2 regions of the Limosilactobacillus oris genome follow, and region 1 is predicted to be linked to the other one. Evidence: predicted binding sites of a transcription regulator. Region 1 holds the regulator's gene; the other holds the start of a gene.
What was found. Region 1 encodes NrdR, which represses ribonucleotide reductase genes. Its sites were predicted from a motif close to ACACNATATATNGTGT; they were not measured.
Positions count from the first base shown of each region.

Region 2: nrdH (glutaredoxin-like protein NrdH) is a predicted target of NrdR. The motif match lies at 9,376-9,391, and genes of this name have one in related genera.

Region 1 is NZ_CP104398.1:554,415-568,901, forward strand. Features, by position in the region: gene yqeK (bis(5'-nucleosyl)-tetraphosphatase (symmetrical) YqeK) at 1-91, opposite strand, end outside; gene N4599_RS02955 (nicotinate-nucleotide adenylyltransferase) at 84-728, opposite strand; gene yhbY (ribosome assembly RNA-binding protein YhbY) at 744-1,055, opposite strand; gene yqeH (ribosome biogenesis GTPase YqeH) at 1,068-2,186, opposite strand; gene N4599_RS02970 (YqeG family HAD IIIA-type phosphatase) at 2,179-2,709, opposite strand; gene rplT (50S ribosomal protein L20) at 2,845-3,198, opposite strand; gene rpmI (50S ribosomal protein L35) at 3,242-3,439, opposite strand; gene infC (translation initiation factor IF-3) at 3,466-3,978, opposite strand; ribosomal protein L20 leader region at 4,021-4,154, opposite strand; gene dnaI (primosomal protein DnaI) at 4,201-5,142, opposite strand; gene N4599_RS02995 (DnaD domain protein) at 5,157-6,518, opposite strand; gene nrdR (transcriptional regulator NrdR) at 6,530-7,000, opposite strand; gene coaE (dephospho-CoA kinase) at 7,051-7,644, opposite strand; gene mutM (DNA-formamidopyrimidine glycosylase) at 7,646-8,479, opposite strand; gene polA (DNA polymerase I) at 8,492-11,149, opposite strand; gene N4599_RS09990 (DUF1275 family protein) at 11,256-11,762, shown strand; gene N4599_RS03030 (Bax inhibitor-1/YccA family protein) at 11,889-12,602, opposite strand; gene murC (UDP-N-acetylmuramate--L-alanine ligase) at 12,671-13,978, opposite strand; gene ytpR (YtpR family tRNA-binding protein) at 14,006-14,487, opposite strand, start outside.
Region 2 is NZ_CP104398.1:809,329-823,815, forward strand. Features, by position in the region: gene N4599_RS04210 (hypothetical protein) at 1-1,250, opposite strand, end outside; gene N4599_RS04215 (acyl-[acyl-carrier-protein] thioesterase) at 1,434-2,198, opposite strand; gene rsmI (16S rRNA (cytidine(1402)-2'-O)-methyltransferase) at 2,201-3,070, opposite strand; gene N4599_RS04225 (initiation control protein YabA) at 3,076-3,435, opposite strand; gene holB (DNA polymerase III subunit delta') at 3,432-4,463, opposite strand; gene N4599_RS04235 (cyclic-di-AMP receptor) at 4,477-4,800, opposite strand; gene tmk (dTMP kinase) at 4,822-5,478, opposite strand; gene N4599_RS04245 (YaaL family protein) at 5,475-5,723, opposite strand; gene recR (recombination mediator RecR) at 5,726-6,325, opposite strand; gene N4599_RS04255 (YbaB/EbfC family nucleoid-associated protein) at 6,331-6,639, opposite strand; gene dnaX (DNA polymerase III subunit gamma/tau) at 6,660-8,465, opposite strand; RNA gene ffs (signal recognition particle sRNA small type) at 8,630-8,716, opposite strand; gene tadA (tRNA adenosine(34) deaminase TadA) at 8,758-9,252, opposite strand; gene nrdH (glutaredoxin-like protein NrdH) at 9,502-9,723, shown strand; gene nrdE (class 1b ribonucleoside-diphosphate reductase subunit alpha) at 9,823-11,994, shown strand; gene nrdF (class 1b ribonucleoside-diphosphate reductase subunit beta) at 12,074-13,093, shown strand; gene adhE (bifunctional acetaldehyde-CoA/alcohol dehydrogenase) at 13,525-14,487, shown strand, end outside.

The DNA.
Region 1 (14,487 bases):
GCTTGTCCCGCAATGCCGCACGCAAACGTTCTATCAGTTGATCACGGCTAAGGGGAATATAGTTATGGGTATAGGTTAATTTTTCAGTCATTATATAAATGATGCTCCTTAATAAAAGCGGCCACTGACCGCGGTAGCAGATAATTGACCGACTGGCCCTGCCGGATCCGGGTCCGGATATCGCTCGAACTAATATCAATTGCGGGAATATCCACCCAGATCACCGGATACTTCGTCTCATTCTGTGCGTGGGGCCGTCGAACCCCGACAAAGTGAAAGCGGGGCAGCTTGACCAGGTCCTCAATCCGGTACCACTTATCCAGGTAGTCAACCATATCACCGCCGATAATAAAGTAGTAATCGGTATTAGGATGGCGCTCAAGCAAGGCCTTCATCGTATCATAAGTATAGCTGACGCCGCCCCGCTTCAGCTCCGCATCCTCAATCCCCAACATGGGGTTACCCTCAATGGCCAGTCCTAACATTTGCCGGCGCAAGTCAGCGCTGACGGCGGACTTATGGTCGACGTGCGGCGGGATTGCGTCAGGCATCAGCAGGACCTTATTTAGACATAGGGCGTGCCCCACCTGGTCTGCTACTATCAGGTGGGCATTGTGCACCGGATTAAAGGTCCCACCGTAAATACCAACCCGCTGGTGGCGGGAACTTGTTTGCGGCTGGTACTGAACGGCCGGCTGGGTTTTCGCGTAAACTTGACACCCCTGCATAATCCAACCGCCTCGTTAAATTCGGGCAACTTGGTCTGACAGCTGGCGCAGGTTTTCCTTTGAAGAAACCTTAAAGAGCACCAACACCCGACCAATCGTCTGCACCACTTGGATGTCGGTCTGGTCCTCAATAAAGGTCTTGACCTCATCAGTAGTCACATCCGCGTTTTGCAAAATATTGACCTTGATCAGCTCGCGCCGGTCCAAGGCCCCGTCTAACTGGGCCAGCCAGTTATCACTAAGGCCTTCCTTCCCGACCGCGAAAAGCGGCTGCAGGTGGTTGGCCTGCGCCCGTAAGAAACGCTTTTGTTTTCCTCGTAATTGCATGTGTTCACCTCATTAAATCATTGCTTTGCGCACTAATGCCGCGACACCCTTTGGTACCCAGGCCGCGACCGTCACTCCGGCTGGAACAGTAACCCAGCCAAGGCCTTCAAAGACGACGTCACTCTTCTCGTTAACGTGGAATTCCTCACGAACCAGCGGTGGAAAGTCGTTTAGCTCCTCCGCTGTCGGCGGGGTCAGCAAGCCGCCCCGGTGCTTTTCGTAAAAGCTGTCGGCATTGCTTAACTTGGTCCGGTGAAGCGTCAGATTATTGTCAAAGTAAGTAACAAAGCCGGAATGAGGACCCGTTTCAAAGTCAAAGCGTGCTACCCCGCCGATAAAGATGGTCTGCCCGGGATTCAGCTGGTAGGTCCGGGGCTTGATTTCCTTTTGCGGTGCCACGATCTTGAGGTCCTTTGCAGAAAGGACGTGGGCCATCTGGTGGGGATGGATAATTCCCGGCGTGTCGACCAGTTTATGACCGTCGTCCAGCGGAATTTCAATTTCATCGAGAGTCGTCCCGGGAAAACGGGAAGTTGTAATCAGGTCCTGAACGCCAGTCCGCTGCTTGATAATCTGGTTGATCAGGGTCGACTTGCCCACGTTGGTGACCCCAACCACGTAGACATCCCGGTCGTGGCGGTACTTTTCAATCGTCGCTAGCAGCTCATCAATCTCGTGGTTCTTCTTGGCGGAAACGAGCACCGTGTCAACCGGCCGGATACCAGCCTGGTTGGCCTGCTGCCGGATCCAATCACAGAGTTTCGGCCGACGCAGGGAACGGGGCAGGAGGTCCTCCTTGTTGCCCACTAGCAGAACCGGGTTGTCACCAACAAAGCGGTGGAGGCCCGGGATCAGGCTGCCGTTAAAGTCAAAGATATCCACCACGTAGACAATCAGGGCATTGGCGTCCCGAATCTGACCGAGCAAGCGCAAAAAGTCATCATCGGTCAGTGATACCGGGGCAATTTCGTTATAGTGGCGGAGGCGGAAGCAGCGCTGGCAGTACAACTCGTCATTGGCCAACCCTCTTTTGACCGCTGAGGCCGGCGTATAGCCGAGCGCCGCGGGATCCGTCGACTGGATTACTGCCCCACAGCCAATGCAACGTAATTCTTCATTTTGCTCAGTCATTCAAATCCTCCTGCCATTGTAGTTGCGGATACTTTTTCCTTAATTCACGCCAAACAATTCGTTCAAAGAAGCGGTTGATTCGGGTGTCCCACTTATCCGTATTCAGGAGGGGCTTGACCAAAATACTCCGTACCTCGGCCTCGTTTGCCGCGACCATGTCGGTCATCAACTGGTCCCCGACCATCACCACTTCACTTTTCTTTAGGCCCAGTTTCGTTCGCGCCCGGTTAATGCCAAAGCTCAGCGGCTTCAGTGACCGGGAAACGAAAGGCAGATCGAGGTTCGCCGTAGCCTTGGCAACCCGGTCCTTGCTATTATTTGAAATTACGATTAACGGAATCCCGGCTTCCTGCAGCGTGGTCATCCACTCCCGCAGCTCTGGCGTACCATCAGGGTTATTCCACGCAATCAGCGTATTATCCAGGTCACTAAACACCGCCCGGATTCCCCGCTCCTTCAGCTGGGCGGGAGAAACCGCGTAAATACTGTTGACCATCCAGGTAGGTTTAAATTTATCTAGCAATATCGCACCTCATAAACTTTTGTCATAATTAAATCAATTATAGCGATTATAAAATCGGGTTTCAATCAATCCCCACCAGGGGCGGGATAAAAAAAGCCACCCACCACTGAAAGATGGATGACTTCTTAATTTAACTTAGTTTAATGCTTGCTTAGCTTGGTCAGCGATGGCAGCGAAGGCCTTTGGATCGTTAACCGCCAAGTCAGCCAGCATCTTCCGGTTGATGTCGATGTTAGCCAGCTTCAAGCCGTGCATCAACTTGCTGTAACTGATGTTGTTCATCCGGGCAGCAGCGTTGATCCGGGCAATCCAGAGTTCACGGAACTTACGCTTGTTGACCTTCCGATCACGGAAAGCGTAAACGTAACTCTTCATTACTTGGTCCTTAGCAGTCTTGAATAAACGAGACTTAGCACCACGGTATCCTTTTGCTAACTTCATAACGCGCTTCCGACGAGCACGCGTAACAGTTCCACCTTTAACTCGCATGTTGAAATCCTCCTACGTATTTTAATTCTCATTCGAATGAAGTTTACTTAAATGGTAATAACTTCTTGTAACGCTTTACGTTGGACTTGTCCATCATGCTCAAGCCACGTAATTGACGACGTTGCTTCTTAGTCTTACCGTGAAAACGGTGGCTCGTAAATGAGTTACCACTCTTAAATCCACCATTTGCAGTACGCTTGAAACGCTTAGCAGCAGCGCGGTTAGTCTTCATCTTTGGCATCAGATATTCCCTACTTTCCTAAAATACTATTTCTTTGCTTTATCAGCAGCTGGAGCCAGAGTTAAGAAAATACTCCGCCCCTCCATCTTTGGACGTTGGACAACAGTAGCAATGTCTGAAGTTTCTTCAGCCATCCGTTCAATCATGTCACGACCGATATCCTTGTGCGTGATGGCACGACCCCGGAAACGGAGTGAAACCCGGACCTTGTCACCCTTCTCAATGAACTTGCGAACCCGCTTCAGCTTAACGTTGAAGTCGTTCGTGTCGATTGAGGGGCTCAGGCGAATTTCCTTGACCGTCACTGTCTTCTGTTTCTTCCGAGCTTCCCGCTCTTTCTTTTGCATCTCAAAACGGTACTTACCGTAATCCATGATGCGGGCAACAGCTGGACGAGCCTTTGGTGCAACCAGCACCAAATCAAGGTTGGCATCTTCTGCTAATTGCAGCGCTTCACGCTTTGACTTGATCCCTAATTGTTCGCCATCCTGGCCGATCAGCCGCACTTCGCGTGCACGAATACCGTTATTGACAATCATATCTTGTGCTATGGCAACGCACCTCCAATTTTATTAGCGAAAGATCAAGCAAAAAAGCGGAGTGCCAAACGCACCCCGCTCAATAGGAACAGACCTTCCTCGTCTGCTCAATTTCATCTCGTCAGCCCGGCAATCCTAATCACCAAGGCGAGAAGCGGGTGCTTCTGCTTTTTCTTTCAACGTTTATTAGAATACCGAATCTCCAGATAATTGTCAAGGACATTATCCCTTAGAACGCAAATTATCTCCCGTCATCGGCAATTCCCGGGACAGGAACTTGACCCGTTCCATGATTCGCTGGGCCTTCAAGGGTTCATGGTCACCCTGGGTGTCAATCGCCAAGTGGTTCTTTTCCAGTTCATCCATGGAGAAGTTAGAACTAAAGAAGGTCGGGAGCTCTTCCTGCATCCGGTACTCCAGGATAATTCCCAAGACGTCGTCACGAACCCACTTGCTCATCGCGTCGGCACCGATGTCGTCCAGCATCAGGACCGGTGCTTTCTTGACTGCTTCCAGCTTCTCGCTGGTATTGTTCTTCTTAATCGAGTTGCGCATCTCAACGGCAAAACTCGGGAAGTGCAGCATCGTCGTCGCCACACCCTTTTGCTTTGCCAGCTCGTTGGCGATTGCTCCTAGGAGGTAGGTCTTGCCAACTCCAAAATTCCCATAAAGGTAAAGCCCGGGCATGAAGTGGTCCGCGGAATAGTGGTCGGTAAAGTTGATGGCCGCTTTTAGGGCTGCCATCCGGGTCGCGGTCTGGTGCTGCTCGTCAATGTAGAAGTTATCCAATGAAGCGTTCTGGATAAACTTTGGCATGTTGATTGAGCGGACGAGCCGCTGAATGTGCCGCTGCCGTTCCTTTTCCAGCAGTTGCTGGGTGGGCACATAGGTGACATCTATTTGCCCGGAGTTCAGCACTAGCTGCGGCGAATAGCCTGGAGCCACCGTGGTTTCTCCCTTCTTCGCCAGCTGTTTTTCATGGTAAAACTCATACAGCTTGGATTGCCCGCTTTGGACCATCTCCCGGGAAATCCGCTCCTGATTGTCCTGCAAAAAGGCCTGGACATCCGGATCGGCTAGTACTCGCTTCATCAGCTGGTCGACACTGGCAGTCACGTTTTGATTTTTCATTAGCCCTTGGAGGGTTTCATTTAACGACTTCATTGCTTTCACCACCCCTATTTCTGCTTTCGTTTAGCCAGCAGGGCCTGAACCTCTTGAACCTCTGCCTGCGACGCTTTCTTGGTGCGCTCCGCCTGACTAGTCTTGGTCCATTCCGGCATCTGCTCTTCAATCTGTGGCCGGCCCCGGTAATTTTTCCGCTGGCGGGGCCGCCCCTTTGACTGACCAGCCGCCCGTTGCTGGTTAAAGTTCTTGAGCTGGAGTAAGGCACTGGCCCCATCATGGACCCCCGCTTTGACCCAACTATTGGCAATCGCGTCAACAAAGTTAGCCTTCAAAAGGTCATTATCCAATTCAGCAATCACGTACCAGGAAAGGACGTTGATGACTTCCGGGCTAAGTTTGACGTCCGCCAACAGGTGGGTCAGGATATGCCGCTCGCTGGCGGTTACAAAGCCCCCGGTCTGTTCTTTAAGCCCCTGGAGGAAGTCCACCGGGGCATACCCGGTCACGCTCTTTAACAGCTGCTGGTCCTTAGCAGTCAATCCCTGGTCCTTCTTGGCCGGCTGGTTGGCCCCCGTCGAGCTGCCAGTTGAACTGCCGGTAGGCCGGTAGGCCGCGGCAACGACCCGTTTAAACTTCGCCGCGTCAAAATGATTATCAGCCAGGTTGACCGCCTTCAGGATCAGGTCCTTCATCGTTGGGACGTCAATGCCGTACAGCTGGTGTTCGACCTCGATTAACTGCCGGTGGGCGTCCAGATCCTTTTTGACAAGCGGCTGGTTAGCGAGGAGCTGAAAAAGGGTCGGCCAGTCAAAATCACTAGCTGCGAGTGACGGGCGAGCGGTCTCCACGCTGAACTGCTGCCGTGCTTCTTTGACGGGTACTGGTGCCGTGATAACTGACTCCGCGGCAACATGGAATTCATCCAAGAAGCGATGGCTGACTTCCCTTAGCTGGGGCCGCGAGGTCAACTCGTAACGCCGAGCCCACTTCGCCAGGTGAGCAAAGGCAGCGCTCCCCACCGCCTCAAGGAGGAGGACGCTCAGCAGGTCATCTTCAATAAAGGCGGCAGGGGAAAGGGTCGGCTGGAGCTGGTAAACGTAAAAGTCCCCCTGCTCATCATTCCCGGCGAAGGTTCTTACCAGTCCCACTGCTTCCAAACGGTGAAGGGCGTGGGTAATCTGCTCCGCCCCCGCGTTCATCTGTCGAATAAGGACAGCTTGCAGGCGCCGGTCAGCCAGAGTTGGCCGTTCCAACAGCTGACTATGCAGGGCATAGAACAGGCTAAAGGCGGTTGGCCCCACCACCGGCTGGTAAAAACGGGCCAGGGTCGTGGCATTAAAGTTCACAAAGTCGCCGGCCGCCGTCACGAGGAAGGCTGCCTGTGGTGCAAACTGGTCCTCCTGCTTAGCCATCCTCATTCCTCCTAATCATTACTTTTGTGCTCCGTCTTCACCATGGTTTCCAGTTCGCTCATAAAGGCGTCAACGTCCTTAAACTGGCGGTAAACACTGGCAAAACGAATGTAGGCCACCTCATCGACGTCCTTTAGTTCGTTCATCACGTACTTGCCGATCAGCTGACTGGAAACTTCATTTTCGCCCAGGCTCCGCACCTTCTTCTCGACCTTATCCGTCAGCTTGGTGAGGCGCTCCATACTGACCGGCCTTTTCTCGGCGGACCGGACAATCCCATTAAGAATCTTTTGCCGGCTGAATTCTTGCCGGGTCCCGTCCTTCTTCACAACTAACAGCGGGGTCTCTTCATAGCGTTCAAACGTGGTAAAGCGGAAGCCGCAATGCACACACTCCCGTCGCCGGCGTATAAAGCTGCCATCTTCACTCGGCCGACTGTCAACGACCCGTGAACCATTCTGGTGACAATGTGGACACTTCATGCGCTTACCTCCCTTATAATACTTAACACTTTATTGTACCATACCTCGGTCTAGTTTAATCGTTTAACAAGCTGGGCCACCTGCTGCCGCAAGTGATTATCGTCTCCGTTGTTATCAATCACGATGTCCGCCCGCGCGGCCTTCTCATTTAACGGCATTTGAGCCGCTACCCTGGCTTGCGCTGCCGCTTGGGATAGGCCATCCCGCTTCATCAGGCGTGCGAGCTGGGTCGCCTTATCGACGGTCACCACCACGACTAGGTCGCAATCCTCGTCGTAACCCTGCTCAAACAGCAGTGGCACGTCTAAAATGACGACCGGGACAGCAGCCTTCGTGAAACCCGTGAGCTGGCCCATAATGGTTTCCCGAATCAGGGGCTGCATTACTTGGTTCAGCTGGTTGCGAGCATCCTGGTTATTAAAGACGAACTGGCCGAGCCGCTGGCGGTCAAGGCTACCATCCATGGTCACGATTGACCGGCCAAACCGCTCTACCAGACGTTCAAAACCTGGTTGACCAGGCTGCTGGAGGCGGTGGGCAACCAGGTCAGCATCGATGATTGGAAAGCCAACTTGACCCAGCAGCCCGCTGACGGTCGACTTACCGCTGGCAATCCCGCCGGTTAATCCCACTACTTGTGTCATCTTAATCCTCCACTAACGGCTGACAACGCGGACAGAAAGTCGTTCCCCGCTGGGCCACCTTGATTTTGACCATCTTGGCACCGCACCGGGGACATTTCTCGCCGCCCCGCCCATAGGCGTTCAACCGCTCCTGGAAGCCCCCAGCATCACCAAAGGCATTGGTAAAACTGTGCACAGTCGTCCCCTTATACTTAGTTGCGACCGCTAATTCCTTAATGATGTTGTCATGCAGGACTGCAGCCTGGTCAGGGGTAAGGCTGTTGGCCGGCTGTTCTGGGTTGATCTTGGACATCCAGAGGACCTCATCGACGTAGATGTTGCCGAGACCAGCGACGTGCCGTTGGTTCAGCAGGAATGGCTTGATCTTGCCCCTGCTCCTGCCCAGCTCATCCTGGAAAAAGGCCAGCTTAAAATCAGCGGCGGTCGGTTCAGGTCCTAAGGTTTTCAAGCCGCCGACTGTCTTCTCATCTCCCGTCTTGACCAGGGTCATCCGGCCAAACTTACGGGTATCGTGGTAGCACAGCTCGGTGCCGTCTGTAAATTGAAAAACAACGTGGGTGTGCTTGTCGATCGGTCCCCCAATCGGCTGGTTATAATACTTCCCTTCCATCCGTAAATGGGACACCATCGTTAGATTATTACTAAAGCGGAACAGCAGATACTTTCCCCGCCGGTCAACGTCTTCAATCGTCTGCCCAATCAGGGCCTGGCGAAAGTCTTCCACGTCATTAGTAATCGTTTTGCCGTAGTAAACATCAATTGCGTTAATTTTGCGGCCCTTGGCGATTTTTAAAAGTCCCCGCCGGACCGTCTCAACTTCAGGTAATTCTGGCATTTTCTACCGCCCCTATTTCAAGTCGTACCAAGTATCGCCAATCTTGCTCTCAACTTTCAGCGGCACGTTTAATTGAACCGCGGAGTCCATGACCTGGGGAACCAGCTTCTGGAGGACCGGGATTTCTTCCGCCGGTGCTTCAAAAACCAGTTCGTCATGGATTTGCAAAAGCATCCGGGCTTGGAGTTGACGCTGCTTGATTTCTTCCTTCATCCTAATCATTGCAATTTTAATGATATCCGCCGCGCTCCCCTGGATAGGGGTGTTCATCGCCGTCCGCTCAGCAAAGGACCGCCGGCTAAAACTCTTTGCATGAATATCCGGCAGGTAACGACGACGGTGGGTAATGGTTTCGACATAGCCGTGCTCACGGGCAAAGGCAATCGTATCATCAATATACTTCTTTACGCCCGGGAACTCCTTAAAGTAATTCTGGATAAACTCGTGGGCCTGGGAACGGCTAACGTGAATTCGCTGGGCCAGCCCGTAGTCACTGATTCCATAAACGATCCCGAAGTTAACCGCCTTGGCTCGCCGTCGCATATTGCGGTCAATTTCAGCATCGGCCGGCAGATGGAAAATCCGCCGGGCCGTGCTGGCGTGAATGTCCTCCCCGTTCTTAAAGTCCTCCTGGAGATTCTTATCACTGGTGATGTGGGCCAGTACCCGCAGTTCCACTTGGGAATAGTCAGATGAAAAAATCTGCCAGCCCTCATGGCTCGGTACAAAGGCCTTCCGTATCAAGCGGCCTTCCGGCAGGCGAATCGGGATGTTTTGCAGGTTAGGATCCACGGAGGACAGACGGCCCGTCTGCGTTAGGGTTTGCAGGTACCGGGTGTGAATCTTCTGGTCGCTAGAATGGATGACCTTCAGCAGGCCGGTGATGTAAGTCGACTGGAGCTTGGCGATTTGGCGGTACTGGAGGATGTCCTCCACGATTGGCGCCTGGTCAGCCAGCTTCTCCAGCACATCCACCGCGGTCGAGTACCCGGTCTTAGTCTTCTTGATGACCGGCAGTTTCAGCTTTTCAAAGAGGATGTGCCCCAGCTGCTTAGTAGAATTGATATTAAATTCCTCGCCAGCGGCCGCGTAGATCTGGTCTTCAATGTCGGCTAAGCGCTCGGTCAGCTTGCTGCCCATATCTTTGAGTGTCTGGGCATTAACCTTGATCCCGGTGATTTCCATCGCCGCTAAGACCCGGGTCAGCGGCACTTCGATTTCCGTATAAAGCGGCGTCTGCTGGTTATCGTCAAGTTTCTTAAACAGCGAGTCCCGCAGGTCGTTAATCGCCCGGGCTTTTTGTGCCAGGTGGGTATAGAAGGTCTGGTCATCGTCAGGGATGGCCCGCTTAGCCCCCTTACCATAGACCTCCTCGTCAGTAGCGACCTCATGATAATCGTGCTCCAGGGCGACCTGCCCAAGGTCATTGCTGTTGTCGTTTGTGTTCAGCAGGTAGGAAGCCAGTAGGAGGTCAAAATCAACGTTCCGCAAGTCAATCCCCAGCCGGTGTAAGCCGACAATCTGGGCCTTAGCGTTAAAGACATTCTTCGCTACCGCTGGTGACTCCAACAGCTTTTTGAGCCGGTCCTGTTTTAAGAGTTCTGCGTCGCGACTGACCAGCCAGGTCGTGCCATCACCGATTACAAAGCCGGCAAAGGGAGAGGTGTGGTAGTTAGCGTCCGGCATTTCGAGGTAGAAACTCAGTTCACCCTTGAGCTGGTCGACTGCCGCCAGGTTATCCGCGGTTAGTTCCGTATACTTCACCGGCGCGCTATCATCCGCCCCTTCTTCGGGGGCCAAGTCCATCTTCGCGAGGAAGGACTTAAAGCCCATCTGCTGGTAGAACGCCACCAGTTTCTCCGTCTGCTCGCCCCGGTAGGCGATGTCGTCTAAGCTAATTTCCAGCGGTGCGTCCTGGAGGATGGTTGCCAGGGTCTTGCACTGCCGCGCAATCTCTTCGTCTTCGACCAGGTGTTCCTTCATCTTGCTCTTTTTAAGGTCATCAATGTGGTCGTAGAGGTTTTCAACGGAGCCAAACTGCTTGACCAGCTTGATGGCCGTCTTTTCACCGATCTTGGTGACTCCGGGATAATTATCCGAGCTATCGCCCATCAGCGCTTTCATGTCGATAATTTGCCGCGGCGTAATGCCGAGTTTTTCTTCTACGTGGGCCGGAGTGTAGTGCTCGGTGTCGGTGACCCCCTTATGGGTAACGGCGACCGTGGTGTGGTCGCTGGCCAGCTGGGTCAGATCGCGGTCCCCAGTAACGATCAGGGTTTCATAGCCCGCTTCGTCCCCCTCCTTCGCCAGGGTCCCGATAATGTCGTCGGCCTCGTAATTCTTTAGTTCGTAACTGTGGAGACCGCACGCTTCCACCAGTTCGCGAACGTAGGGAAACTGCTCCGTCAGCTCGTCCGGGGTCTTGTTCCGACCGCCCTTGTAGTCATCGTACATTTTCGTCCGAAAAGTGACCTTTCCGGCATCGAAAGCTACCAGGGCAGCGTCCGGGTGAAACTTATCCAAGACGTGGTCCAGCATCAGCTTAAAGCCATAAATAGCTGCCGTATGCAGACCATCCTTATTGGTAAACTTGTCAATTTGGTTGTGCATCGCAAAAAATGCCCGAAAGACAATGCTGTTTCCATCGATTAGCAATAATTGTTTTGCCATTTATTCTCCGTCCCTTCTCTTGATAGTGTTATTGTACCAAAGATTAAGGTCGACCGTTAGTTCCCTGTTTAGTCTTCTAAGTGTAATATAATGAGGATGTACCAATTTGCAAGAAGGGATTATTTTGGACAAACTGCTAAACAAACGTCACGTCGAGGAGGCCCGGCTCTTTGCCATCCTCCTCACCTTTTGCGGCGGCTTTTTGGACGCCTTCACCTACATCCAGTGCGGGCACACCCTCGCTGCCGCCCAGACCGGGAACATCGTCTTCCTCAGTGCCGCCCTGGTCAACCACAATGTCATCGGCATCGTTGACCGCTGTGGCGCCATCATCCTCTATATTCTAGGCATCATCGTCGCCATCGGCTTTCAGGCCCACATCAAATACTGGCGAATTTTCTGCCTCTTCCCAATCCTCATCATCGGTGGTTTCGTCGGTGCCATGCCGGAGGACTTCCCCACTCGCTCCCTTTCATCGCCGCTTAAATTTAACCGTCTTCTTTTTCAGAGAAATCTTTTCCACCTGCCAGCCGTAGTCTATCAACTCCTTCTTGTAGGAAAGAAAAGAATGATCCAACGCCACCCCCGCAACCTGTTCAATTTCAGCAAATGATAGCGTGACAGTTGTCCCATCCTGCTGGCTTACAAACGACCAAAGTGCATTATACTTACTCATTTTGATTATCCCCAAGAAAAGACTCCTGCGGCCCAATCGCCACAGGAGTCTTTGCAAAATATATTAGTCCCGGTCGCTCATCCCAAAGATTTGCAGGAAGGAGATGAAGAGGTTGACGAAGTCCAGGTAGAGCTGGAGTGCGCCCACGATTGCCAGACCCATCACTGAATTTTCATTGCTGTAATTCAGGTAGATCTGCTTCATCTTCTGCGCGTCCCACGCCGTTAGCACTACGAAGATAATCACGGCAATGTAAGAGAAAATGTAGGTAATTGCCGAGCTCTTCAAGAAAATGTTGATGATTGAAGCGATAATCAAGGCTACCAGTGCCGCCATGGCGTGGGCACCAAACTTGCTGAGATCCCGCTTAGTAACCGTCCCGTAGAGGGCCATCGTCGCGAAGACCGCCGCCGAAGAAATAAAGGCCGCCGTGATATTAGCCGCCGTAAATGCTCCCGCAATCAGTGCAAACTCAACCCCGTAAATAATCGCCACCAGCATCAGCATGATAAAACCGCCGACCGGGTTCCGGGTGGCGCTAAAGCTAATCCCCATCGACAGTGCGATTGGCAAGAGGAGAATCAGCCAGACCATCCCCTGGTGCTGTTGGAAGTAGCCCAGCACCTGCGTAGCAAAGACGTTCATCGTCAAGTAGGCGCTCAGTGCGGAAACTAAAACTGCCAGGGTCATGTTTCCGTACATCTTAGTCAGGAAACTATTCAACCCCGCCTGGTCGGCAACCACGCGCCGGCCAGAATCATTTGGAAAATTATCCATTATTTAATTCCTCCTAAAGGCTTATTGAAATACAATACCACATTTGGACTTGCCAGTGGTCCTTTTGACTACTTATTAAGCAATTCTTTGAACTTCTCTTCATACTTTTCGATGTCGCCGGCCCCCATGAAGATCAGCACCGCGTTATGGTACTTCGTCAGCTTGTCAATGCTATCCATGTCTACCCCTTCACTGCCCGGAATCTTGGCTTCAAGGTCTGCACTGGAAACTGACCCGTCCTGCTCACGAATGGAAGAGAAGATCGGCGTTACAAAGACCTTGTCCGCCTTGCTCAGACTAGCAGCAAAGCCATCAATGTACGCCGCCAGCCGGGAGTACGTGTGGGGCTGGAAGACCGCCACGATTTCCTTATCCGGGAACTTCTGCCGCGCAGCGTCAATCGTTGCCTTGATTTCGTTTGGGTGGTGGGCGTAGTCGTCGATCAGCTTGTCGTCAGCAACATCGGTCTCACTGAACCGCCGTTTAACCCCGGAGAAGTTGGCGAGTTCCTGCTTGATCTTGTCCATGTCGACTTTTTCCATGTAAGCCACCGCCAGAACTGCCAGGCTATTCAGGATGCTGTGTTCACCATAGAGGTGGATGGTGAAGGTTCCCAACTTCTGGTCGCGGAAGTAGGCGTCATAGGTCGAACCAGCTGGGGTCCGGCGGATATTCTCAGCCCGGAAGTCGTCGTCATCCCCGGTCCCGTAGTAGTAAACCGGCACGTCGACGTCCAACTTCCGCAGGTTGGCATCATCACCCCAGGCAAAGATGGCCTTCTTGACCTGCCGACCATAAGTTTCAAATGAACCACGCACGTCATCAATGTCTTTGAAGTAGTCCGGGTGGTCAAAGTCAATATTGGTCATAATGGCATAGTCCGGGTGGTAAGCCAAGAAGTGATCCCGGTATTCATCCGCTTCAAAGACGAAGAAACGATCGTCATCGTTCCCCTTGCCGACACCATCACCAATCAGGTAGCTAGTTGGTTCAACCGCGGCGAGGACGTGGGACAGCAGAGCCGTGGTACTGGTCTTGCCGTGGGCACCGGCAATTCCGATACTGGTGTGGTCCGCCACTTCCTTTTCGACCGCTTCCGGATAGGTCAGCACCGGCAGACCCATTTCCTTAGCCCGCAGCACTTCTGGATGATCTTCGGCAAAGGCATTTCCCTTGATCACCGTCATCCCCTCCTTGAGGTTGGCAGGGTCAAACGGCAGAATCTGGATGCCCGCCTTGAGCAGGGGCCCCTGGGTGAAGGTTTCCTTCGCAATGTCTGAGCCTAAGACTTCGTTTCCTTGATCATGTAAAACACGGGCGAGGGCCGCCATCCCGGTGCCTTTAATGCCGATGAAGTAATATGTCTTCTTTTCCATTCTCTCTTTTCCTTTCCGTGTTCCTGCCTAGTTTGCTGGGAAGAAGGTATCAGCCTTGGCAAAGTCGACCGCCTCGCCAACCTCCTGCCAATCATCAGGAATAATCCACAGGCCCTTCTCGTCCGGAGCATTCTTCATTCGCAATTCACGGAAGCCACAGAGCATCCCATCGCTTTCGACCCCCATCAGTGCGCCAGGCCAAATGAGCTTACCATCGGGCATCATGGCACCGGGGCGCGCCACGACCACCTTAATGCCGGTAGCGACGTTCGGCGAACCACAGACGATTTGAACTGTCTGGTCAGCACCGATCCGGGTTTTGGTGACCTTGAGGTGGTCGGACTTCGGGTGGTCTTCCATCTTCTCGACGTAACCGACCACGAACTTTGGTGTATGGTCGGCCGTTAATTGCTGGTCAAACCCGGCTTGAGTCAGTTTCTGGTTGAGCTTGGCAACCTGGTCATCGGTCAGGAAGACCTGACCATTTTCCTTTGTCAATTCCGGCAACA
Region 2 (14,487 bases), 250 kb from region 1:
TGCATCGCGGTCGGTGACTCCGCACTGTGGTACCGGGCCACCTCGGCAATAATTCGGTTATCCTCGTCCGACAGGCCAATCAGCGGGTTTGCCCGCAAGATATAGGCTGAGTGGCGGTAGTGACCGCTCTGGTTAATAAAATTCCCAATATCATCAACTATGCTGGCAATTTCCAACAGCAAGCGCTCATGGTTGTCTAGCCGGTGGATTGGCCGCAGCTGGTCAAAGAATTGCAGGGCAAACCTAGTCACAAAACGCTGGTGACCATTATTGACCCCGTACCGTTCCGCCAGGTCGTGGGCCGAAGTCCGAATCATGGTGTGAATCTGCTGACGTGACTGGTCGTTATTAACGGCAATCCCGTTCGTCAGCCCGTCCATCACCGAAATATCGGTTACGTAAATATTCGTCGGGTGGATCAACTCAGCCGCCCGGGCAATTACCAGGTAGTTCGGCACCAGCAGCTCCCGTTGGCGCCCCTCGACCAGTTCTTCGTCCCAGAGGCGCTGGCTTGGTGCCAGCAGGTCGATCCGGTCGGTGGGGTTGCTAAGGATCTCCCCGGGGATTTCGCCTAAGTGGTGCCGGCGCTCAATGTAGCGCTTAGCCAGGGTCGGCGCATTTTGAATCAGCAGGGTCGTCTTTTTCTTTTGGATCAGTTCTGGGGCGATATAGCCCAGCTTGCTGTTGATGTAATCCTGGATGATTTCCTCTGGATTAGTGGTGGTTTGCCGCAGGCGCTCCACCAGGCGGCTGATTTGCGCGCCTCCGAGGTCAAGCTCCCACAGGGTTTCAAAGTTACCGTGGTGGAAAAAGGCCAGGGTCATCGAATCCAGACCCAGACTCACCAGGTAAAGGCAGTGCTTGCTTAGCTTATTAAACTCTGCTAAGTGGGTAACGACACAGCTCATTGATTGGGCCATCAGCTGGTTATTATTTAGCCAGTGAATTCTGAGCCCTGACCGCACTTCTAATTGGTCGGCCACGTACTGGGCTGTGACCTCATCCAGGTCTTCCAAGGCCCCGTAAAACGATATTTCCTTGACTTGATAATCCTTGACCAGTTGCTTAAAGCCGTCTAGGTTGTTGACAATTGCTTCCATATTCTGAGCATAGTTGGCAATCTTCTCAGTACCAACCATCAGGGCGCCAGACTGAACATTGTTAACCACCTTCAGGCTTGGCAGTTCAATAATGCGTAAACTTACCTGGTTCGGTTCCAAGTAAATTACTGCTGTTAGTGATTTGGCCATTCTATCCCTCCTCAATCTGGTTCGCAGTTCTCTATGAATCCATTATAGCTTATGATTACGCCGGGCCAAAATGGAATCCATTACTGAAATAATATTTACCGCTCGTCAGGAATTAGCTGGAGGATAAAAGAATACACGCCTGAAAATCGACCCTAAAGCCAACTTTCAGACGTGTATTCATCACTAAACTGGTTGCCATTCTAGTTCGGCCGTAGTACAGCACCGGCCGCCAGCCCAAATTTCATGAACCGTGGTGACCCCTTTTTCCTGCCGTTTGAGGTAGTAACGACTTTCAACCGTTGCCCCTTCCTGAACCTCGGCCTCGTAGTTAATCCTAAAGGCGACCGGCCGGTGTCCCCGCAGGAAGTCCGGCCCCAGCGGATCCAACATCCAATCCAGGTAGCGGGCATTATTGACGTGGTGGTTAATGTCGATATCAAAGTACCGCACTTGGTAGTCACGCGCGGCGTACTCAGTGGGCAGCTGCTCCGGCTTAGCTAACCGCGGCAGCCGCTTCTTTAGGGGTGACGCAAAGGGGGTGATCAGTTCGGCGGGAATCCGCATCAGCCGCCGGGCCTTTAAGTCCATCATCACAAAGAGGGCCTTAACATGGACATACTGCTGCTGGTGGTCAAGGTCCGATAGCCAAAACTCCCGCAGGGCAAAGAATTGGTTGTAGGCCAGCGCCCGGGTGCCAATGATTACCTGGTCGCCAAAATGGGGCTGGTGGGGAGCTAGCTGTCCCTCATAGCCAACAATCACCCAGGCGCCCCCGCTCTTATCGACCGCGGTCCAATCCAAACCCACAAAAATCGAATGGGCATCTGATACCATTGTCATCATGCTCAGCAACATGCTTATACTGGGATGACCGGAATCAGTGCACTCATAGTAAGTCAGCTGGTGCTGCATTTCATAGCAATTAGCGTTTTGAATCAACTTTGTCACAATCATTCTCCTATGTGGTGATATTCCCGGTACAAGTCCTGCCGGTTGAGCCGGTTCCGCTTAGCGACCAGCTTGATTGCGGCGTTCGTTGATAACCCGCGCTCAATTTCCTGGTCCACCTGTTCCACGGGGGTCCCTTCGCCCGCACCTTGCTCATCTGCCGGGTGGTCATTGCCGGCAACCAGGACGACGAATTCGCCGCGGGGCTGGTGGTCAATGAAGTAATCCCGTAATTCAGCCAGTGTCCCCCGGCTGAACTCCTCATAACGCTTCGTCAGTTCCCGTGCTAAGACGGCCTGCCGATCATCGCCCAACACTTCGGCCAGCGTTGCCAGTGTTTTTTTTAGCCGGTGGGGAGCTTCATAGAAAATCATTGTTTCCGGCCGGTTGACAAGTGCCTGGAGCTTACTGACCTGCTGCTGGTGTTTTCGCTCCAAAAAGCCATAAAAGTAAAATGGCTGGGGTGCGAGGCCGGAAGCAATCAGGGCGGTCAGGCCAGCATTGGCACCGGGCAGTGGCACGACTGGGATCCCAGCAGCCACTGCCGCGGCGACCAGTTCCTTTCCCGGGTCCGAGATCGACGGCATCCCCGCGTCACTGCACTGGGCGATCTGCTGCCCCGCCTTGAGCTTAGCCAGCAGTTCTGGAATCCGCTGCTCAGTATTATGCTCGTGAAAACTGATTTGGCGGGTCGTAATTTCAAAATGATTGAGCAGCTGCTGGGTATGACGCGTATCTTCAGCAGCAATCAAGTCAACTGCCCGTAAGGCCTTAATGGCCCGAAAGGTCATATCGTCCAAGTTGCCAATCGGGGTCGGCACAAGATAAAGGCGGCCCGTCTGTTCATTATTAAAACTGCTTACCTGCTGCATCACACTTACTCCTGTCTTCCACTCTGTTCGTCCATGCCACTAAAAATGGCCTCATCACAGAAAATACAGCTTTCATGGGGGGCGAGGCGCTCGCCGAAGTGTTTTCGGCAAACGTGAAAGCCCTGGTGATAAAGCTCATTTAACGTCCGGCGCCCCGTGGAAAGTTGTTGTTCCCCGTGCTGGTCCCGGAGCTTCTTGATGGCCTCTTGAAGGTGGCGATTTTCAATCGTCAGCTCAGCATTCTGTGCCAGGGCCACGTTCAGTTGCGACTTTAACGCCGCCAGTTCGTTCCCCATTTCCGTCAAGTGGCTCCCCAGCTTGGCGAGGTTGTCGTAGATATTATTTTGCTGCTGATTTTCGTTCATACGCGCGCCCCCGTTTTCCCGTTCAAAGTCTGGACAATTTGAATCGTCAACTGCTCACTGACGTTTTGAAAACTAATGTTTTGTTCTAGCTGGTGGCGGGTGGCCAACGTTAACTGGCTGACCGCAAGTAGCTGCTTGAGTGAGTACTGTTGGCTGACCTGACGAAGAAACTCCAGTTCATCCGTAAAATGTAAACGGGTCGTTTCAGTGACCCCGCTCGCCACCAATAGGGTATCCCGCCAGAGGAGGGTAATCAAGTCCAAGAGTACCTGCTGGTGTTCCCGGTCATGGCCGGCCAGTTTGACCAGGTCCGTCGCCACGTCAACAAAGGCCATCATCTGCCCGGCACTGGCATGCTGATACCACCGGAGCACTCCCTGGATAGCATTAGCTAACCAGTCATCCGCACACCACGCCTCGACTGCTGCTACCGAGTCAGTCAGCCCTACTGCCACTTGTGAAAGGCGGTGGCTAATCCCCCGGTCAGCCAACACCCCAAGGAGGTCCGCCCGTTTTAGCGGGGCCATCTCTAATACCTGGGTCCGGGATTGAATCGTCGGCAGGACGGCACTCTTATTGCTAGTCAACATCAAAATGTAGGTTCCCGGCCCCGGCTCTTCAATAAACTTCAGCAAGCTGTTAGCCGCACTGGTGGTCATTTTCTCCGCATCTTGGATGATAAAGAGTTTTTGACTCCCCTCCATCGCGCTTTTCGTAAACTCGCTTTTAAGGTAACGAATCCGGTCAACCTTAATTTGCCGGCCCTCTAGTGCAGCGACCACCACGTCAGGATGGTTGCCGCTCAAAATGCGTTGGCATTCCGGGCAGATCAAGTCGGGCTCGTTATTTTGCGGGTGCAAGCAAAAGAGGCGCAATGCTAACCACCGCGCCACTTCACTTTTTCCTGAACCAGCAGGGCCAACGAGGAGGTAAGCGTGTGCCAATTCCTGGTTATCAATTACCCTCTTCAGCCGGTCGACTAAGCCTGGCTGGAGTTCATGGGCTGTCGTTGCTTGTTTGCCTGCCACCTAGATCACCTGCTTAAAATTTAAGAAACTGCTCAATCGGCAATACGAAAACGGTCGCCCCGCCGATACGCACATTAACCGGGAAGGCTGACCCACCCTCAGCGTCGATATGCATTTGAGAGGTCACGTACTGTTCCCGCGATTCTGCATTCTTCTTGATTACGTCGAGAACCGTCTGGACCCGGTCATCCTTGACCCCAATTAAGAAGGTTGCGTTGCCCTCCCGAAGGAAGCCCCCGGTCGTAGATAGTTGGGTAACCTGGATTTCCGCCTTGTTGAAGGCCTTCCGCAGGCGGTTACTGTCCTTAGATTGAACAATTGCAATAATCATTTTCATCGTACTCACCCCTAATGGTTGTTATTCAAATAGGTCTGGAAAACGCTGGTGAATTGTTTGAGCAACAGCGGCAATCACCTGGTCCAACGGCTGGCCGGCATCAATCAGCTTGATCCGATCCGAGTGGGCCTGGTGCAGGCGAAGGTAGGCGGCCCGCACCGTCTGGTGGAAGGCCAGCTTTTCTTCATCCAGCCGGTTCACCTGGTCGGCCCGGTGCTCGGCAATCCGTCGCAAGCCAACTTCCGATTCGACGTCTAAATAAATTGTCAGGTCAGGAAGCAGGCCATCGATTGCAAACTGGTTCATCTGCCAAATCGCTTGCTCGCCGAGGTGGCGGCCCGCTCCCTGATAGGCAATCGAACTATCAACGTAGCGGTCACACAGGATGACTTTGCCCGCCCGTAAGCCAGGGACGATTTCTGAAACGATATGTTGACGCCGAGCGGCCGCAAACAGCAACGCCTCGGTCCGCCCATCCATATCCGTATTTTCGGGACTAAATAATACCTGGCGGATCTGCTCCGAGATGTGGTTGCCCCCCGGTTCCCGCGTATACATTACCCGGTCGGCACCCAGCTGGTCAACCAGTTGCTGCTGGATCGCCCGGAGAACACTGGTCTTCCCTGCTCCATCCGGTCCCTCGAACGAAATAAATTTTCCCTGTACTTGCGCACTCACTGACTGATGACCCCCTTATTCAACTTGCCATGCACCTTATACCGCCGGGCAATGTTGTATAGGTAAAGGTATTTTTGCTCTTGGATCTTTGCCCGGTCGCGCAGCTCACTGCTGACGTTGGCCTCATAAACGGCCCGCTGGGTTTCGCGGGCGTGATCCCAGCTCGCCTTAGTATCATAAATCGTGTCCAGCAAGTGTTGGTTCCGGGCCTGCTTAACCCGGTCGGACTGACGTTTAAACAGCATTTTCACATCTCCGTTCGTCCTTGAACCGCCTTAAACAACGTCATTTCATCAGCGTAGTCAATGTCAGCCCCGACTGACAAGCCATGGGCTAGTCGGGTGACCTTGATTTGAGCCGGTTTGATTAACTTTGCAAGGTAGCCGGCCGTTAGTTCGCCATCAGATGACGCGTTCGTCGCGATGATAACTTCCTTGACCTCTTCGTTCTTTTGCAGCCGTTTCAGGAGACTAGCAATGTTAATGTCTTCAGGTCCCGTTCCGGCTACTGGTGAAATTACCCCGTGGAGGACGTGGTAAAGGCCGTGGTACTCGTGCATCCGCTCAAGGGCCATAATATCCTGCGACTGTTCGACCACCAGGATCTGTGACTGGTCACGGGTCTTGTCCCGACAAATCGGGCACGGGTCATCCTCAGTAATGTTGCCGCAAATACTACAACTATGAAGATCCCGCTTCGCCGACAACAACGACTTAGCAAAGTTAGTCACGTCGTCTTCTTGCATCCCCAAAGTATAAAAGGCTAGCCGGGTTGCAGTCTTTTGGCCGATTCCGGGGAGCTTGGTGTAGCTCTCAATCAACTTAGCTAGTGGTTCTGGGTACTGCATCGTGCCTACATCCCCATGCCGCGCGTGTACTTGCCCAGCTTCTGCTGAGTGGCGTCATTAACCTGCTTCATCCCGTCATTAATAGCGGCAACAACCAGGTCTTGCAGCATATCTACGTCGTCAGGGTCAACTGCTTCCGGCTTGATCTTCAAGTCAACCAGGGTGTTATCCCCCGTGAACGTCGCCGTCACCATGTCATCGGGAGCCTTCCCAATGAACTCCTGCTTAGCCAGTTCTTCATGTTCGGCCATCATTTTCTTCTGCATTGCCTTAGCCTGCTTCATCATCTGCTGCATATTCATTCCGCGCATCATTATCCATCATTCCTTTTCTATTAATTATCTTCTACTTTAACGATTTCGCTGCCAAAGAGTTCTTCCGCCTTGCTGACCGGATCAGCCGGTCCGGCCGAATCACTGGTTGCCGGGGATTGCTGGTCATCACTGGCCGCCTCCGCCGAATCCTGCTGGCCAGCTGGCGTCGGAGCCGGGGCCTCATTAGCCGGCTGGCGTTTATCCAGTCCGTGATCCCGGATATATTCCCGCCTGATTTGCGGCCACTTATCCTTCGGTACAAACACCACCTTGCGTTCGGTCCCCGTCAGTTCCTGCAAGCCCTGTTCCATACTGGACAGGAGGGCCGAATCATCCATCGCCTGCTGAAAGAGGAAGGCGTAGTCGAAAGCAACAATTACACCGCCGGTACTGGCTGCCACCGGTTTAGAAACATGGAGCAGCGACCGTTGGGGAACGCTGAGTTTCGATAAGAGTTCCTGCCAGAGTCCCTGGATTTCCACCAGGTCCCGCCGGGTCGCCTTGCCCAGCACCGGGTTAATCTGACTGAGTTTGACCTCCACGTTGCGTTGTTGAACCCGGGGCTGGCTCGGCTGCTTAACGGGCTTTGCCGCGGCGGCCGTCGGCGGGGCCGCCTGTAGTTGGCTGACCGTGGCTTGCAGCTGTTTAACCGTTGCCTCTAGCTGGGCAATCGTCTGCTGATCCGCACTGGTTGACTGCGGCTGTTTTGCTGGCACCGGGGTGGTGGCAGGTGCCGGCTGGTCATCGATCTGCCCCAGCTTAACCGTCAGCACTTCTAGGTAAACGTCGGGGTGGGTGGTGAACCGCATCTCCTCTTGAATGCCATTAAGCGCGTCAATCATCTGGTACAAGACCGTTGCCGGGGCCGCGGCACTCATCTTCTGGAAGTCCTCGTCGGTCAGTCCCGTACTCTCGACCATGATGAGTTGGGGTGATTCTTGGTACAGGAGTACGTCCCGGATGAAGGAAATCAGGTCCTCAATAAAGCGTTGCCCGTCTTTACCCGCGTTAAGGATGTCCTTCATCGTGTTCAAGGCGTCGGCACTCTTGTGAGCCGTTACTTCAAAGAAATACTTTTCCAGCAACTGCTTGGTAACGCTCCCCGTCACCGTCAGAGCATCCTTGAGCTGGACTTGGTTATCGCTGAAGGATAATACCTGGTCAAGAATACTCAGGGCGTCACGCATTCCGCCCTCGGCCGCGTTAGCAATCACCCAGAGGGCTTTTTCTTCATACTGGACTTGTTTTTGGTCCAAGATATACTTCATCCGCTCATAAGCATCCTGGGCGGAAATCCGCCGAAAGTCGAAGCGCTGCACCCGGGAAATAATTGTCAAAGGAATCTTGTGCGGCTCAGTCGTTGCCAAGATAAAGACCACGTTTGCTGGTGGTTCTTCCAGCGTTTTGAGCAGCGCGTTAAAGGCTCCCGTCGACAGCATATGCACTTCGTCGATAATATAAACCTTGTAATCCGCTTGGGTCGGCGCGTACTTGGCCTTATCCCGGATATCCCGAATTTCCTCCACCCCGTTATTTGAAGCGGCATCAATTTCGATCACATCATTGAGCTGGCCGTGCGTGATTGCCTTACAAATAGCGCACTCATTGCACGGCTCGCCATCCTTTAGATGGTGGCAATTAATGGCTTTGGCAAAGATTTTAGCGGCAGATGTTTTACCGGTCCCCCGGGGCCCCGCAAAGAGATAAGCGTGACTAATCTGGTGGGTGACAATTGCGTTCTTCAAGGTCTGCGTAACCACCTGCTGCCCCACTAGCTCGTCAAAGCGCTGGGGACGCCAAACCCGGTATAATGCTTGGTAACTCATCGCGTGGCTTCCTTTCTTCATTCTTAGTACATTACTTAAATATTATACTAGCTTTCTGCTAATTTTCGATAATAAAACTTCTGCTCTTCCCAACAAATTTGGAATAATTAAGAATATAAAAGGGAGAGCTGTGGCTAACAACAGCTCTCCCGCTTTAATTTCAATCAAACTTAGAGCACAAGGCACATCAAACTTAGTGCTGCTTCCTTCCGGACCTGACACGGTTCGTAAGCGCACCCTTGCCCTAAGGCCTTACGGCAATTAGTATAATACACTACTTCAGCCGGAAATGCTAGTCTCCTGCCCGACCTTTTTTGCGGGCAGCCTTTTTCCGCCGCCGAATTGCCCGAAAGAAATCCTTTAGCACCTGACTGCATTCAGCCTGCATAATTCCGCTCTCTACCCGGGCCTGGTGGTTCAGCCGTGAATCATCCAGTAGGTGGTAAAGACTATCAACCGCCCCGGCTTTAGGATCAGCCGCCCCGTAATAGAGATTGGCAATCCGGGCGTTGATAATGGCGCCGCTGCACATAATGCAAGGCTCCAGGGTCACATACAGGTCACAATCTTCCAGCCGCCAACTATGAAGTCGTTCACAGGCCTCCATAATTGCTAACATTTCAGCATGGTAGGTGACGTCTTGGAAATGCTCCCGCATATTGTGCCCCCGTCCAATGATCTGGTTATCCTTAACCACGACTGCCCCAATTGGCACCTCGTTTAAAATTGCTGCCTGCCGGGCCTCAACTAAGGCCGCCGCCATAAATTTTTGTTGTTCTTTTTCCATTGAAAACTTTCCTCAAATTTTTCGCCATCTCGTCCTAATTCAGTGTATAATATTAAATTAGTTCCGAAAACTTATCTAGTGATTAAATAAAAAAGTTTCACGCTAAAATAGTTAGCGTGCTCCGTACTACATATTGTGTTTCACTGATTGTCGCCCACGATATGTGGTACTTTTTTAATTGATTTTTTCGATATTCCAGCTATACTTAGTAACATCAACTACGAATTAATTTCCTGGGAGGTTTTCATTATGGTTACTGTTTTTTCTAAAAACAACTGCATCCAATGCAAGATGACCAAAAAGTTTTTGCAACAGCACCAAATCAACTTTGTTGAACACAATATTGACGAACAGCCGGAATACGTTGACCAGCTAAAGGCAGCTGGTTTTCTGGCCACCCCAGTAGTCAAATTACCTAACGGCAGTGCTTTTTCTGGCTTCCGGCCGGATCGCTTGCAGGCACTGGCCTAACTAATTTGATATCCGACCCCGTTTCAAACCAGGCGCACCTATGAGCGTGCCTGGTTTGCTTATTGTTTCAGCAATCTTTAGAAGGAGCACTTACTAATCATGGCCTTATCTGACATTGATATTACCAAAGTTAAATACTACGACCTCAACAACGAAGTCAACATCCCCCGTAACGGCAAGATCCAACTGGACAAGGACCAGGAAGCACTGGCGGATTTCATCGCCCAAAATGTCCGGCCCAACACCAAGCAGTTTGCCTCATTAACGGACCGCTTCCAGTGGTTAGAAGATAATGACTACATCGAAGAAGGCTTTGTGGACAAATACAGCCCAGCCTTTTTGACCAAGCTCTATGACTACTTAAAGGCTCAGGATTTCCACTTTCATTCCTTTATGGCAGCCTACAAGTTCTATGCCCAGTACGCTCTCCGGACGGATGACAAGGAATACTACCTGGAAAACTACATTGACCGGGTCGCAATGAACGCCCTCTACCTAGCGGATGGGGATGAAGAACTCGCAATGGACCTGGCGGACGAAATCATCCACCAGCGCTACCAGCCTGCTACCCCAACCTTTCTCAACGTCGGCCGGAAACGGCGGGGGGAATTCGTGTCTTGCTTTGCCATCCAGGCTACTGACGACATGAACACAATCGGCCGGACCATCAACTCCGCGCTCCAGCTCTCCAAGATTGGCGGTGGCGTTGGGATCAACCTCAGTAACCTGCGGGAAGCTGGCGCCCCAATCAAAAAGATCAAGGGAGCCGCTAGTGGGGTCGTCCCGGTTATGAAGTTATTGGAAGACAGTTTCTCCTACTCCAACCAGCTTGGTCAGCGGCAAGGGGCCGGTGTGGTCTACTTGAGTGTCTTCCACCCGGATATTATTGAATTTCTCGGTGCTAAGAAAGAAAACGCCGACGAAAAGATCCGGCTAAAGACCCTGTCCCTTGGGATTACGGTTCCCGATAAGTTCTATGAGTTAGTTGAAAAGGACGCGGATATGTACCTCTTTAGTCCTTACGATGTGGAACGGATTTACGGCAAGCCCTTCTCCTACGTTGACATTACTAAAGAGTACGACAACCTGGTCGCTAATGATGAAATTCGCAAGAAAAAGGTTAATGCGCGGGACTTGGAAGATGAAATCAGTAAGCTCCAGCAGGAGTCAGGTTACCCATACATCATCAACATCGATACGGTTAACCGGGCCAACCCGATTGACGGTAAGATCGTCATGAGCAACCTCTGCTCAGAAATCGCCCAGGTTCAGGTCCCATCCAAGGTTGCCGATGACCAGTCTTACGAAACTCTGGGAACCGACATCAGCTGTAACCTCGGTTCTACCAACATCGCTAACATGATGGATAGTCCAGACTTCGGCCGCTCTGTCCGTGCCATGATGCGGGGCTTAACCCACATCAGTGACGTTGAAAACCTTACCGTCGTCCCAAGTATCAAGCGCGGTAACGCCCTCGCCCACTCCGTTGGTCTGGGAGCAATGGGGCTCCACAGTTACCTGGCTAAAAACCATATCCAGTACGGCAGCCCGGTTGCCATCGAATTTACCGGCGTCTACTTCATGCTGCTCAACTACTGGTCATTAGTCGCTTCAAACGAAATTGCCAAGGAACGACAAGAAACTTTCCATAACTTTGATAAGAGTAGCTATGCTGATGGCTCCTACTTCGATAAGTACACCACTAAGGATTGGGGACCACAATCTGACGTCGTTAAAGACCTTTTCCACGGAATCTTCATCCCAGGGCCAGCCGACTGGGCAGCCCTCAAGGAAAAGGTCATGCAGGACGGGCTCTACAATGAGTACCGCCTCGCCGTGGCACCAAACGGGTCCACTTCCTACATCAACGACTCCACTGCCAGCCTGACCCCAATTATCAACCGGGTCGAAGAACGGCAAGAAAAGATGATTGGGAAGATCTACTACCCAGCGCCATACCTGTCTAATGACACAATGCCTTACTACCGTTCCGCTTACGACATCGATATGCGCAAGGTCATTGACACTTATGCCGCCGCACAGCAACACGTTGACCAATCCATGTCCTTGACCCTCTTCATGCGGTCAACCATCCCGGAGGGCCTCTATGAGTGGAAGAATGGCCGGACCAACAAGATGACGACCCGTGACTTGAATATCCTACGGCACTATGCCTACCAGAAGGGAATCAAGTCAATTTACTACATCCGGACCTTTACGGATGATAATGACGAGATTGGTGCCAACCAGTGTGAAAGCTGCGTCATTTGATTTTCATAAAAATCATTGCTAAAATTTGAATTCAATTAAAATATTATAGGTTGATTAATTTAAGGAGCAGGCTAGGTAAATGAAACTTGAAGAATTTAAACCATTAAACCAATATAAGGCCATCAATTGGAATGAAATTTCCGACATGATTGACAAGGCAACGTGGGAAAAACTGACTGAGCAGTTTTGGCTGGACACCCGGATCCCGGTTTCCAACGATATGGACGACTGGCGCAACCTCGATGAAGACCACCAGTGGACCGTGGGCCACGTCTTCGGGGGCTTGACCCTACTGGACACCGTCCAATCTGAGGCTGGGATGACGGCCCTCAAAGAAGACGTTAAGACCCAGCACGAAACGGCGGTATTGAACAACATCCAGTTCATGGAATCCGTCCACGCCAAGAGTTACTCCACCATCTTCTCCACACTCAATACTCCCGACCAAATTGACGAAATCTTTAACTGGTCTGATACCGAAGAGTACTTGCAGAACAAAGCGACGAAGATTGCCAATATGTACCTGAACCCGGCGGAAGATCCGTTGAAGAAAAAGGTTGCCAACGTCTTTCTGGAAACCTTCCTCTTCTATTCTGGTTTCTATACCCCCCTCTACTACCTAGGACACAACGAGTTAAACAACGTGGCGGAAATCATCAAGTTGATTTTGCGTGACGAATCTGTCCACGGTACCTACATCGGCTACAAGTTCCAAGTGGGTCTGCATGAACGGACCGAAAAGCAACAACAGGACATGAAAGACTGGCTGTACAACTTCCTGTACGAACTCTACGATAACGAAGAGAAGTACACTCACCTGCTGTACGACAAGATTGGGTGGACCGATGACGTTCTGACCTTTATCCGTTACAATGCCAACAAGGCCCTCATGAACCTGGGGCAGGATCCACTCTTCCCAGATACGGCAGCTGACGTCAACCCCGTCGTAATGAACGGGATTTCTACTTCCACTTCCAACCACGACTTCTTTAGCCAGGTTGGTAACGGCTACCGGCTTGGTGAAGTGGAAGCGATGAAGGATGACGATTACCGGATCATGGACCCTAATGCCGGAAAAGATAAGAATTCCCGGGACTAACCTTTCCCTAAGGATTGATTCTTTATAAATAGTTAGGAACTAGCACTTGAGGCTGAGAATTAACTCAGCCTCTTTTTTGTTTTAAAGCTAAAAATGCCTCAGCGTAACCATTCTTCGTTGTTCACTTTTTATTAAAGTAATAGGGCTTGTGTCACACCCTCTTTTTTGGTTCCTCCCCCATCTCTAGCAATTGTGAACCAGTGATCATCGTCAAATGTGCAACCGATTGCGCAAACTGGACCTAAACTAAATTTATACCAATCTTTTTTGTAGCAACCACGGCCTTGCTACCATCGGATTGGAAGCGAATTCATTCCTATTAACCATTGTGCAATTAGTCACAAGGCTATTGAAAAGAACAGCCGCCTAGTGTACTATTAATCATGTTCAAAAGGTAACAAAAACATAAGAAACGAAGGAGAAACTTGATTATGGCAACTTCAAAGAAACATCAAGTTGAGCAAAAGCAAACTGAGCAAGACAAGCAGCAAGCGGCCCACGAACTGATCGATGGATTGGTTCAAAAGAGCCAAGTTGCTTTTGACCAGTTGCGTAACTTTACACAAGAGCAAGTAGATAACATCTGTCAGGCCATGGCTCTGGCAGCGGAAGAACATCACATGGACTTAGCGGTCAGCGCCGCAAATGAAACTGGCCGTGGTGTTGCCGAGGATAAGGCCATCAAGAACATCTACGCCAGTGAATACATCTGGAACAACATCCGCCATGACAAAACGGTTGGCATCATCGAAAACAACGACGAAGACCAAACGATTACCATTGCGGACCCACTGGGAATCATCGCCGGAGTAGTTCCTGTTACCAACCCTACTTCCACCACGATTTTCAAGTCAATCATCTCCGCCAAGACCCGGAACACGATCATCTTCTCGTTCCACCCGCAAGCCTTTGAATCTTCTGTAAAGACCGCGAAGATCCTCCAGGCAGCCGCTGAAAAAGCGGGTGCGCCAAAGAACATGATCCAATGGATCCCACAATGCAGCCGTGAAAACACGAACGCCCTGCTCCAGCACCCGAACATCGCCACGATTTTGGCTACTGGCGGTCCCGGCTTAGTTAAGGCCGCTTACAGTTCTGGTAACCCAGCCTTAGGGGTTGGCCCTGGTAACGGCCCAGCCTACATCGAAAAGTCAGCCAACATCGAACGGTCCGTTTACGACATCGTTCTTTCCAAGACCTTCGATAACGGGATGATCTGTGCCTCCGAAAACTCCGTCGTGGTTGATGACGAAATTTACGACCAGGTTAAAGAAGAATTCCAGAAGTGGAACTGCTACTTCGTTAAGCCAAACGAACTGCAAACCTTCTCCGACGGCTTCATTGACCCACAACGGCACCAAGTACGGGGCCCAATCGCCGGTCGTTCTGCTAAC